Regions from separate parts of the Chryseobacterium sp. GP-SGM7 genome, predicted to be linked through region 1. Evidence: riboswitches for the same ligand, from Rfam matches in the RefSeq annotation. Region 1 holds a riboswitch; each other region holds the start of a gene.
What was found. Region 1 has a riboswitch for thiamine pyrophosphate ahead of thiM (hydroxyethylthiazole kinase). Riboswitches for the same ligand answer to the same signal wherever they lie in the genome.
Positions count from the first base shown of each region.

Region 2: it holds a riboswitch for thiamine pyrophosphate, as region 1 does, so the genes downstream of both, pnuC (nicotinamide riboside transporter PnuC) here and thiM (hydroxyethylthiazole kinase) in region 1, are expected to answer to the same signal.
Region 3: it holds a riboswitch for thiamine pyrophosphate, as region 1 does, so the genes downstream of both, ACOOWA_RS14995 (TonB-dependent receptor) here and thiM (hydroxyethylthiazole kinase) in region 1, are expected to answer to the same signal.

Region 1 is NZ_JBMHFF010000001.1:1,198,745-1,202,027, reverse strand. Features, by position in the region: gene thiD (bifunctional hydroxymethylpyrimidine kinase/phosphomethylpyrimidine kinase) at 1-234, opposite strand, end outside; gene thiE (thiamine phosphate synthase) at 231-866, opposite strand; gene thiM (hydroxyethylthiazole kinase) at 863-1,660, opposite strand; TPP riboswitch at 1,727-1,819, opposite strand; gene ACOOWA_RS05270 (TonB-dependent receptor) at 2,198-3,283, shown strand, end outside.
Region 2 is NZ_JBMHFF010000001.1:1,737,613-1,740,895, reverse strand. Features, by position in the region: gene ACOOWA_RS07775 (TIGR01777 family oxidoreductase) at 1-308, opposite strand, end outside; gene ACOOWA_RS07770 (hypothetical protein) at 318-656, opposite strand; gene ACOOWA_RS07765 (HPP family protein) at 662-1,258, opposite strand; TPP riboswitch at 1,667-1,770, shown strand; gene pnuC (nicotinamide riboside transporter PnuC) at 1,798-2,394, shown strand; gene ACOOWA_RS07755 (hypothetical protein) at 2,530-3,283, shown strand, end outside.
Region 3 is NZ_JBMHFF010000004.1:29,405-32,687, reverse strand. Features, by position in the region: gene ACOOWA_RS14995 (TonB-dependent receptor) at 1-1,357, opposite strand, end outside; TPP riboswitch at 1,460-1,554, opposite strand; gene ACOOWA_RS14990 (WG repeat-containing protein) at 1,624-2,391, opposite strand; gene ACOOWA_RS14985 (bifunctional aconitate hydratase 2/2-methylisocitrate dehydratase) at 2,785-3,283, shown strand, end outside.

The sequences.
Region 1 (3,283 bases):
TGCATCCGGAAAAATATCATCCAAAATAGACTCTATCTGTTCTGAAACTACTTCCTCAGGAATCGGGAAAATATTCCTTACACCTTGTGTATTTTGAATGGGCAAAGCCGTTAAAACTGAAGTTGCATAACATCCCAAAGCTGAAATGGTTTTTATATCGGCCTGAATTCCGGCTCCGCCACTTCCGTCGAAACCCGCAATCGTAAGAACTGATGGATATTTGTATTTTTTCATTTTATAATTTCGTTTTTCAGATTAAAAGCTGCTTTTTGAGGATTTTCAGCACTGCAGATTTCCGAGACGACTGCGATACAATCTGCACCAGCTTCGATAACAGCTTTTGCATTTTTAAAATGAATATTTCCAATTGCTACCAAAGGTTTTTCTGTAAGTTCTCTGATTTTCTTTAAACCTTCCAAACCCCATTCTGTAACGGTATCTGTTTTTGTTTGTGTTTTAAAAACCGGACTTACTCCTAAATAATCTGAAAGAATTGTTTCATTGTTTTCAAGCTGGCTTAAATATTCAATCGAATATCCAATCATTTTATTCTGGAAAGAAGTTTTTCTTAAAACAGAAGGTTGTATATCATTATTCCCGACGTGAATTCCAAAAGCATTAATTTTTTCAGCAACAAATATATTATCATTAATAATTAAGGGGATTTTATACTTGTCGGTAATTTCTTTCAGACAGATTGCTTTATCAAGAAAATCTAAATCAGAAGCATTCTTCTCACGCAACTGGATGATGTCTACTCCACCCAAAATGGCTTGTTCGGCAACATCTGAAAAATTTCGTTCTTTACAATCTTCTTCGGAAATAACGAGATATAATTGATAAGGAAATGATTTTATCAAACTCATTTTTTTGAAACTTTTACGTTTTCAAAAAACTCCTGCTCAGAAATAGTGTACAATTTATCTAAAATATTCACCTGAAGACTTCCCGGTCCTGCTGAAATCTTTTCTGACAATTCTCCGGCAATTCCTAAAAGTGACATTGCTGCAACAGTTGATTCGGTTTTATTTTCAGAAATTCCGGCAAAAGCTCCAATAATAGCCGAAGCTGAACAGCCCAATCCTGTTACTTTAGTCATTAACGGATGTCCGTTTTCAACAAAATAAGTTTCCTTCTCATCGATAATAATATCTGTTGCGCCAGAAATACAAACTACAGACTGATAGTTTTCAGCAAGAAGTTTTGCTGCAGTAATTGCTTCATTACTTTCTGCAGTACTGTCGACTCCTTTTGTAATGGTTTTATTCGCTTTTGCTAAAGCGATGATTTCTGATGCATTTCCTCTGATCACTGTCGGTTTAAATTCCAAAAGTTTTGCTAAAACTTCATCCCTGAAAGAAGTTGCGCCCGCTCCAACCGGGTCTAAAACCCAGGTTTTATCTGTACGACGAGCTTCTTCTGCAGCAATCAACATGGATTCACACCAATATTCATCGAGTGTACCGATATTGATGACTACAGCATTTGAAATAGCAACCATTTCTTTCACCTCAGATTTTGCGTGAGCCATAATCGGAGACGCTCCCACTGCCAAAAGTGCATTGGCAGTATTATTCATCACCACAAAATTGGTCATATTGTGTACAAGCGGCGATTGTTTTTTTACAGATTGAATGTAAGTCCAGAGATTATTTTCCATTAAACTAATTTTTATAAAAAAATGCTTTAGGAAAACGACAGAATAAAGAAAGAAAACATCACAGAACAATGTATCCTTGCTTTTCCCTACGTCGGTGTGAGCCGTATCAGGTTCAAAGGGACTCTCTCAATTCTTTTCAGAATACCCCTAAAGCGTAGAGCAAATATACAAATGTTTTGTATAAAAGAAAAAATTTGATGGTAATGTAAGATTTTCAGTTAGGTATTCAAAGGATAAATCATTAATAATTAGTAAATCATTAACATCTTAAACCATATTTAAAACTAACATATTTATAAGTTCTCAAAAATTACAGAATTTAATAAAACTCATCTAGAAATGATTTACTGTAAGCATTTACTAATAAATATGATTTTTAAAATTAAAAATTATTAACGTAAACTAAACAATAAATCGATGACAACCTCGTTGTTTAGGCAATTATAAGGTTTTATTTCTCAAATCTATGACTAAAATTTGACATCATTAATTGAAATTAGAAACTTATCCTTCATTTAAAATAATAAACTAAACAAATTGATACACAAAACATCCTTAAAAGCCGCAACAACCATTGCTGCGGTCTGTTTCAGTACATTTATTTTTGCACAGCAGAAATTTTCGGTAAGCGGAACAGTTAAAGATCAGAAAAACGGTGAATTACTTCTCGGAGTTACCGTAAAAGTCGCAGAAGATCCTACAATTTCCGTAATTGCCAATGAATACGGGTTTTACTCGCTTTCTCTTCCGCAAGGTTCTTACACTTTGGTCGTTTCTAATCCTGGTTTTAAAGATTTCCAACAAAAAATTACGGTTGAAAATGATTTAAAATTAAATCTGCAATTAACTCAGGAAGGAAATGACAGGGTGAAAGAAATTGATGAGGTTATTATTTCCGCAGTAAAAAAAGACAAAAACCTTTCTTCTGCACAAATGGGAACTGAGACTTTAAGCATCAAACAAATCGATAAACTTCCCGTATTATTCGGTGAAAAAGATGTGATGAAAACTATTCAGCTTTTACCCGGAATTAAAAGTAACGGTGAGGGAAGCAGCGGATTTTCTGTAAGAGGTGGCGCAACCGACCAGAATTTGATTTTACTGGATGAAGCTGCAGTTTATAATGCTTCACATTTACTGGGATTTTTCAGTACATTCAACAGTGATGCGCTGAAGGATGTGAGTATCATTAAAGGTAACAGTCCGGCACAATACGGAGGTCGGCTTTCGTCTGTTTTGGATGTTAAAATGAAAGACGGAAACAACAAAGATTACAACATCAATGGAGGTATTGGATTAATCAGCAGCAGATTGAGCGTTGAAGGCCCGATTCAGAAAGAAAAATCATCATTTATCGTTTCTGGAAGACGAACTTATGCGGATGTTTTCCTGAAAGCAACCGATGATTTTAAAGACAGCAAATTGTATTTTTATGATTTAAACTTAAAAGCCAATTATCAGATTAATGACAATAACCGTTTATACTTATCGGGATATTTTGGGCGTGATGTTTTAGGTTTGGGCGATACTTTTTCGACAGATTGGGGAAATACTACGGCAACTTTGCGTTGGAACAGTATTATCAACAGTAAATTATTCTCAAATACATCTTTCATTTACAGC
Region 2 (3,283 bases), 540 kb from region 1:
CTTAAATTTTTCTTTTTTAATGAGTTTAAAATCAATTTTGCAGAATCTACACGGCTGGAAATCAATTCTTTTTTTCGGTCTTCTGTCCAGCGTTTTTCAGAAATATTGGCTCCGGCAAGATGAATAATGTGACTTACGTTTTCAAAAGCATTTTCATCAATAATGTGGTTTTCCAGATCCCATTCAAATTCGTTATCGGCTTCTTTTTTCCTTGTTAAAAATCGTATAGAATATTCGTTGTTCAGTTTTTTTGAAAGCACTCTTGCAATGGCTCCGCTTGCGCCGGTAATTAAGACAGTTTCTTTCATTTTACAAAATTAGTTTTTAACAATTAAAATAAAATCTTCTTCTAAAAGTTTGTAGCCTTGATCATAAACAAATTTATATTCCGACCCATTTTTGTAAACTTTTATATTTGTAAAATATTTAAAATCAAAACCTAAGCCATCTAATTTCGACTTGGCGATTTTTGTTTTTCCGTCAATATTAATCTCACTCAGAATGCGGTAATTTTTTCGGAGTTTATTGTTTACATTCCGCATCAGATTACTGGAGTCTTTGTTTTGTTTATTGTTAAAAGCGTTTCTGCAGGCATCGTTACAGAATTTTTTATCAGATCTTCCGATAATTTTTTCGCCACATTCAATACATTCCATAATAATTATTTTTTCAGTTTGTGTTCTTGTTTTTTCTTTAGCCGTTTAATAAATCTGCTGTGATTGGGATAACTTCTGTTTTTCGTCATATTATTAAAAACCAAAGCGACTAAAAGTAATATAAGACAGCCCGATAAAACAGGAGAAAGAACGTACCAATATCCTAACTCAGGTATTTTTCCAGTTGAGCTTACTGCAATTAATGCGGTTGCTCCTCCCGGTGGATGAAGTGTTTTAGTAGCTTGCATAAAGACAATCGATAAACCGACTGCTAATGGTGCAGAAATCCAGATAATATCCGGAACAATTTTAAAAACAGTCACTCCGATTATTGCTGAAATTACATGCCCGCCAATTAAATTTCTAGGTTGTGCAAGCGGACTCTGAATGGCTCCGTAGATTAATACACATGATGCACCAAAAGAACCGATTAAAAATATATTTTCCTGTTTAAATAAAAATTGTGACTGTAAAAACGCAATCAATCCAATTCCGAAAAAAGCACCCAGGAAAGACCAGAAATGTTCTTTGTAATCAACCAAGGTCTCTTTGTAAATTACGTATTTTGATACTCGTAGCGTTCTTTTAAAAGTCTTTTTCACAATAAATTTATTTGAAATTTAAAGATACGAAATATCCGTTTGCAAACGGATAAATTTCAGTCGGGAATAAGATTGTTGATAGGAAATTAATTCTAACGCTATGGTCGCAAAGAAAATTGATGTAAATTGAAAACATTTTCCGTTCGCAAAGGCACTTCGTTAAGCAAAGGGAATTGCGTTCATAGCTGAGTGAAACGCCCTTGCGAACGGAAAATATTCTCAAACATTAAAAAATCTTTGCGCTCATTGCGTTTAAGAATAATTATATATTTTCTGAACAATTCTATGCAATGATGTTGAGTTGCTTTCAGCATGACAAACAAACTGCTAATTTTTTTAATTTATAGAAATGTCTTTTTCGTTTTAAAAACGAAAAATTTTCATTTTCCAAAAAAAAGTCTCACATTTGCGCCATCAATGGGGTGCTGCAATAGCGGCTGAGATGATACCCGGGAAATTTTTCCACACCTGATTCGGATAATGCCGACGTAGGGATTTTTATGATATATCATCTCATCATTTAATTTATATAAGTTAATTTGATGCAGGAAATTTTACAACAGACAACATGGCAGGAATGGTTGGGTGTCTGCTTTTCAGTTGTTCAGGTTTTATTAGCCAGAAAAAACAATTCAAACAATTATCTTTTCGGGATCGCCGGAATTTCACTTTCGCTTTACGTGATGTTTTTCGCTAAATTGTATGCGGAATTTACCTTAAATCTTTACTATCTCGTCATGAGCATTTACGGATGGCTTTACTGGAAATTTGGTAAAAGGCACTCGGAAACAGTTATTTCTGAAACTACCACTCAGGAAAAATGGATTACTGCAGGAATTGTAGCAGGAACTTTTATTTTGTTCTGGTTTTTTCTCACGCAGTTTACCGATTCTGATGTTGCGATTCTGGATTCTTTAGTCAGTGCTTTTGCTTGGGCCGGAATGTGGTTGATGGCACGAAGAAAAATCGAAAATTGGGTTTTACTGAATATAAGCAACATTATTGCAATTCCTCTGTTGATTCACAAAGGGCTTTATCTGTATGCAGTTTTGACGGCTTTCTTATTCATCGTTGCTATTTCCGGTTATCTGGAATGGCGAAAAATCATTAAATCTAAAGATGTAGCTGTTGTTTAATAAATTTTTACTCACGCAGATTTAGCAAATAATGCAGATTCTTTTATCTGCAAAATCTGCTTAATTAGCGAGAGATAAAAAACAATCATGAGAGAGAATAATTATGATCAAAGAACCTTCAAATAAGATTTTATAATGTTTTCATTTCAAGAATTAAGAGAAAAAATGCACGGCGTTTCTGATGTTCCGTCTGAAATTATCAATCAGATTCATCAGGAAAGACTGCTTCAGATTTGGGTTCCAAAAGTTTATGGCGGATTAGGTTTGCGTTTAAATCAAGGTTTAAAAATACTTTTCGATTGGTCAAAGATTGACGGAAGTCTAGGTTGGATGTTGACTTTGTGTTCGGGAGCTAATTTTTTCTCAAGAAATTTAAAACCTGAAATTGCGAAAGAGCTTTTCTCCGATTCTAAAACCTGTTTCGGAGGAAGCGGAATGATTGGCGGAACAGCACAACAACAAACCGATGGAACTTTTCTGATCAACGGACTTTGGCATTTTGCAACCGGAGCACCACATTTAAGCCACTTTACTTTAAACGCTCAATTAACAGAAAACGGAAATCCTTTGTTGGACGGATCTGGTTCTGAAATAATTCGTTCATTTGTGATTTCTAAAAATCAGGTTGAAATTATTCCAAACTGGAAATCGATGGGAATGAAAGCAACCGGAACCTATTCTTTTAAAGTAGATAATGTAAAAGTTACTGAAGATTACAGCTTTATTTATGATAATTTTTTTACAAATGATGTCTTAGATAAAATTCCGTTCAGGATTTTCGCAGATTTGACTTTGCTGGTTAATTATCTTGGGATGGCTTCGCATTTTATTGAAGAAGCCATGAAAATTCGACCTCATCTTAACTTTGATTTTTTCAATAGAAGAGTAG
Region 3 (3,283 bases), on a different contig from region 1:
TGAAAAACAACCAGTTTTTTTTCAGATTCGCACCTTCATCATCACCTTCCATCAAAATTTTGGTATCGTAATCAATATTTCTTAATTGCAAATCTCCGAAGAATTCAAAATCATTTACTTTGATTAAAGCTTTGGCAAAACCGGCAATTTCATTCTTCACCGAACGATTTCGGTAATATTCATGTTGTGGAATTTCTGCAAAGAAAACATCTCTTACATTTCCGTAATGTCTTCCGTAATACTGGTTTCCGACAACCCCGAAATTCAAATCAAGATTATCAAACTTTCCGTATAGAGTAGAAACCACGCCGTAGAAATCATTATTCAGCCATTTTTTTCTGATGAAGTCTGAAGATTTATTTCCATTAAAATCAGGCAAATTATATCTTGCATAAGGATCGCCTTGTTTGTAATTTTCATAATAACCTCGACCTTTTGTGTAGTGAAACGTTGTTTCAAGGTTCCAATTCGTATTTAAGCCTTGTTCCCAAAGTAATTGATAGTGATTTTGTCTGTAATTATCAGTTTCGTTATCATAAAACCCTATAATATTTTCCCAGTTTGCATCATAGATTGCTCCTGATAAATTGGTTCTGGGATTGGTTTCCCAGGTTTGACGGTCAACACCGTTCCACGCCTGATACGTTTTTTCCTTTCCGCCAAAAGCCATCAGACGAAGTTTCGTTTTTCCTTCTTCAAATAATGCTGTGAAATTATAAGAATTCAAATCTGAAGCAGCTCTGTCAATATATCCGTCAGAATGAATAGTAGAATACCTTCCCATCACGGAAAGACGATCTTTCCAAAATTTTCCGGAACCGATTTCTGCAGAATATTTGTAGGTATTAAAAGAACCATAACTGTCATCTGTTTTAAAATAAAACTTGTCTTCAGGCTCTTTTGAAATCACGTTGATACTCGCTCCGAAAGCAGAAACTCCATTATTTGAAGTTCCAACTCCACGCTGAATGACAATTTGCGACGCTGAACTCGTTAAATCCGGAACATTCACAAAAAAAGTTCCCTGACTTTCTGAATCATTGAACGGAACACCATTCATCATCACATTAATTCCTCTTCCTGCAACCCCACGAATTCTAAATCCGGTGTAACCGACTCCGTTTCCTGCATCAGAAGTTGAGATAATTGAGGTTTGATTTTTCAAAAGAATCGGTAAATCCTGCCCAAGATTCCTACTGTCGAGATCTTTTTGAACATTGATGATTTCTTTGGCGACAGGAAGTCTTTTGGTGAAGTTTACAGCTTCAATTTCTCTGACTTTCAGAGAATCCGGGTTTTGAGTTTGTGCGAAACTCAAAGAACTTGCGGTAAGTCCTAAAAAAAATAATCCTTTCATTCTTATAAATTTTAAAAATTTAATGGAATAAAAGGGGCGATTATGATATCAGTAATGAGTGATTGGTAATAAGTAATTCTAATGGATTACTTATTGCTTATTACTCATTGCTCATTTAACTTCCCTAAACAGCATTACCTGTTCCAGGTTCATTGGGTATAATCTCAGCTCCAATCGGGGCACCCCTTTAATTTCAGCGGCAAAATTACAAAAAATATTTAAAACTGGATTAAGGAAAACATTTTCCTCTAAATTTTTATTTAAATCTAATACGAACGGTTATCAGAATCGATATAGTAGTAATTTTTATCATCTTTGGTAACATCAAACATTTTACCTAATTTCCAGCTGTAGTTTCTTTTTATATCTGAATATTCAAATGGAATGACTATTTTATTATTGATGTCAATCACTCCGAATTTATCGTTGTAGGTTGCAACAATCATAGGATTTGACACATCGTCGCCTTCCAAAATATAGAGATACTGATAACTTGGATAAATAGTGAATTGATTTTTATCTGACGCATTTTTAAATTTTGAATCTTCAATAATCCCGTATTTCCCGTTAAGAATATAAGCATGAAATAAAGGTTTTTTTAAATCATACGTACATTTTCCTAAATCATTATTGCTGTATTGATATACTTTTTTGCCTGATTTATTGATTCTAAAAGTAATTCCGCCTTTTTCAACAGTTGCAAAATCTACCGTGCCAAATTTCTTCGCTTTCTCATTAGGAGAATTTAAAAGATTGCAATCTTCACCAAAAAACATCACCAAATCATACTCCGGCAGAATAACAAATTTTCCTTTTTGATTAACAAAGCCAGATTTTCCGTTCTTTTTTTGCGGAATCAATAACGGTATATTTTCATTAACTATTGGAAGACCAGGAGAAACTTTCTTAGTTGTACTTAACTTAGAAATAATTTTTGATTTATTTAAAGAACTCTTATTCAAAGTTTTAGACTGAGAAAAAACAAAGTTTAAAAGTAAGAGCAAAAAACTCAACATCAATTTTCTTAAAATCATCTTTCGCGTAAATTTGTGCCAAAAATAGAAAATATAAAAAACATATTTATAAAGAATCTAAATAATTTAGCATAAGAAAAAAATTAAAATTCCGTATTTTTGGGAACATTTTTAAATGTACGATAATTTTAAAAATGTTTTAAGATCTTATACTTGATTTTTGTCATTTTAAATCTAATAAACGTTTTATCCGAAAAAGAATTTTCTGCGATACTGATTGCAAAGTGAATTCTTACATTTTCAGAGAAAGTCCTTTTTTAATATTTATCCATTAGGACAGATTATTATCTCACATTTTGAGAAATGTTGTAGATTATTCAGCCTGATTCTGCATTTTACAGATGTCTACTTATCAATAATCTACTTTAAACTTATAAAAAAGAACTTCTATTTATGAATATTTATCAGGATTACATCCAAGAAATCGAAGAAAGAAAAAGCCAGGGTCTTCACCCAAAACCAATCGATGGCGCAGAATTATTAAGCGCAATTATTACACAAATTAAAGATAAGAATAACGAATACAGAGCAGATTCTCTGAAATTCTTTATCTATAATACTTTACCGGGTACAACGTCTGCCGCAGGTGTGAAAGCTCAGTTTTTAAAAGAAATCATTTTAGGAGAATCCGTATTAGAAGAAATTACTCCGGCGTTTGCTTTCGAGTTATTGTCTCACATGAAAGGCGGTCCTTCCATCGAAGTATTGTTGGATTTAGCTTTAGGTAACGATCCTGCAGTTGCTAAAGAAGCTGCAAATGTTCTTAAAACTCAGGTTTTCCTTTACGAAGCAGACACCGACCGTCTAAAAGCAGCATTCCACAGCGGAAATGAAATTGCAAAAGAAATCATTGAAAGCTATGCACAGGCAGAATTTTTCACAAAACTTCCGG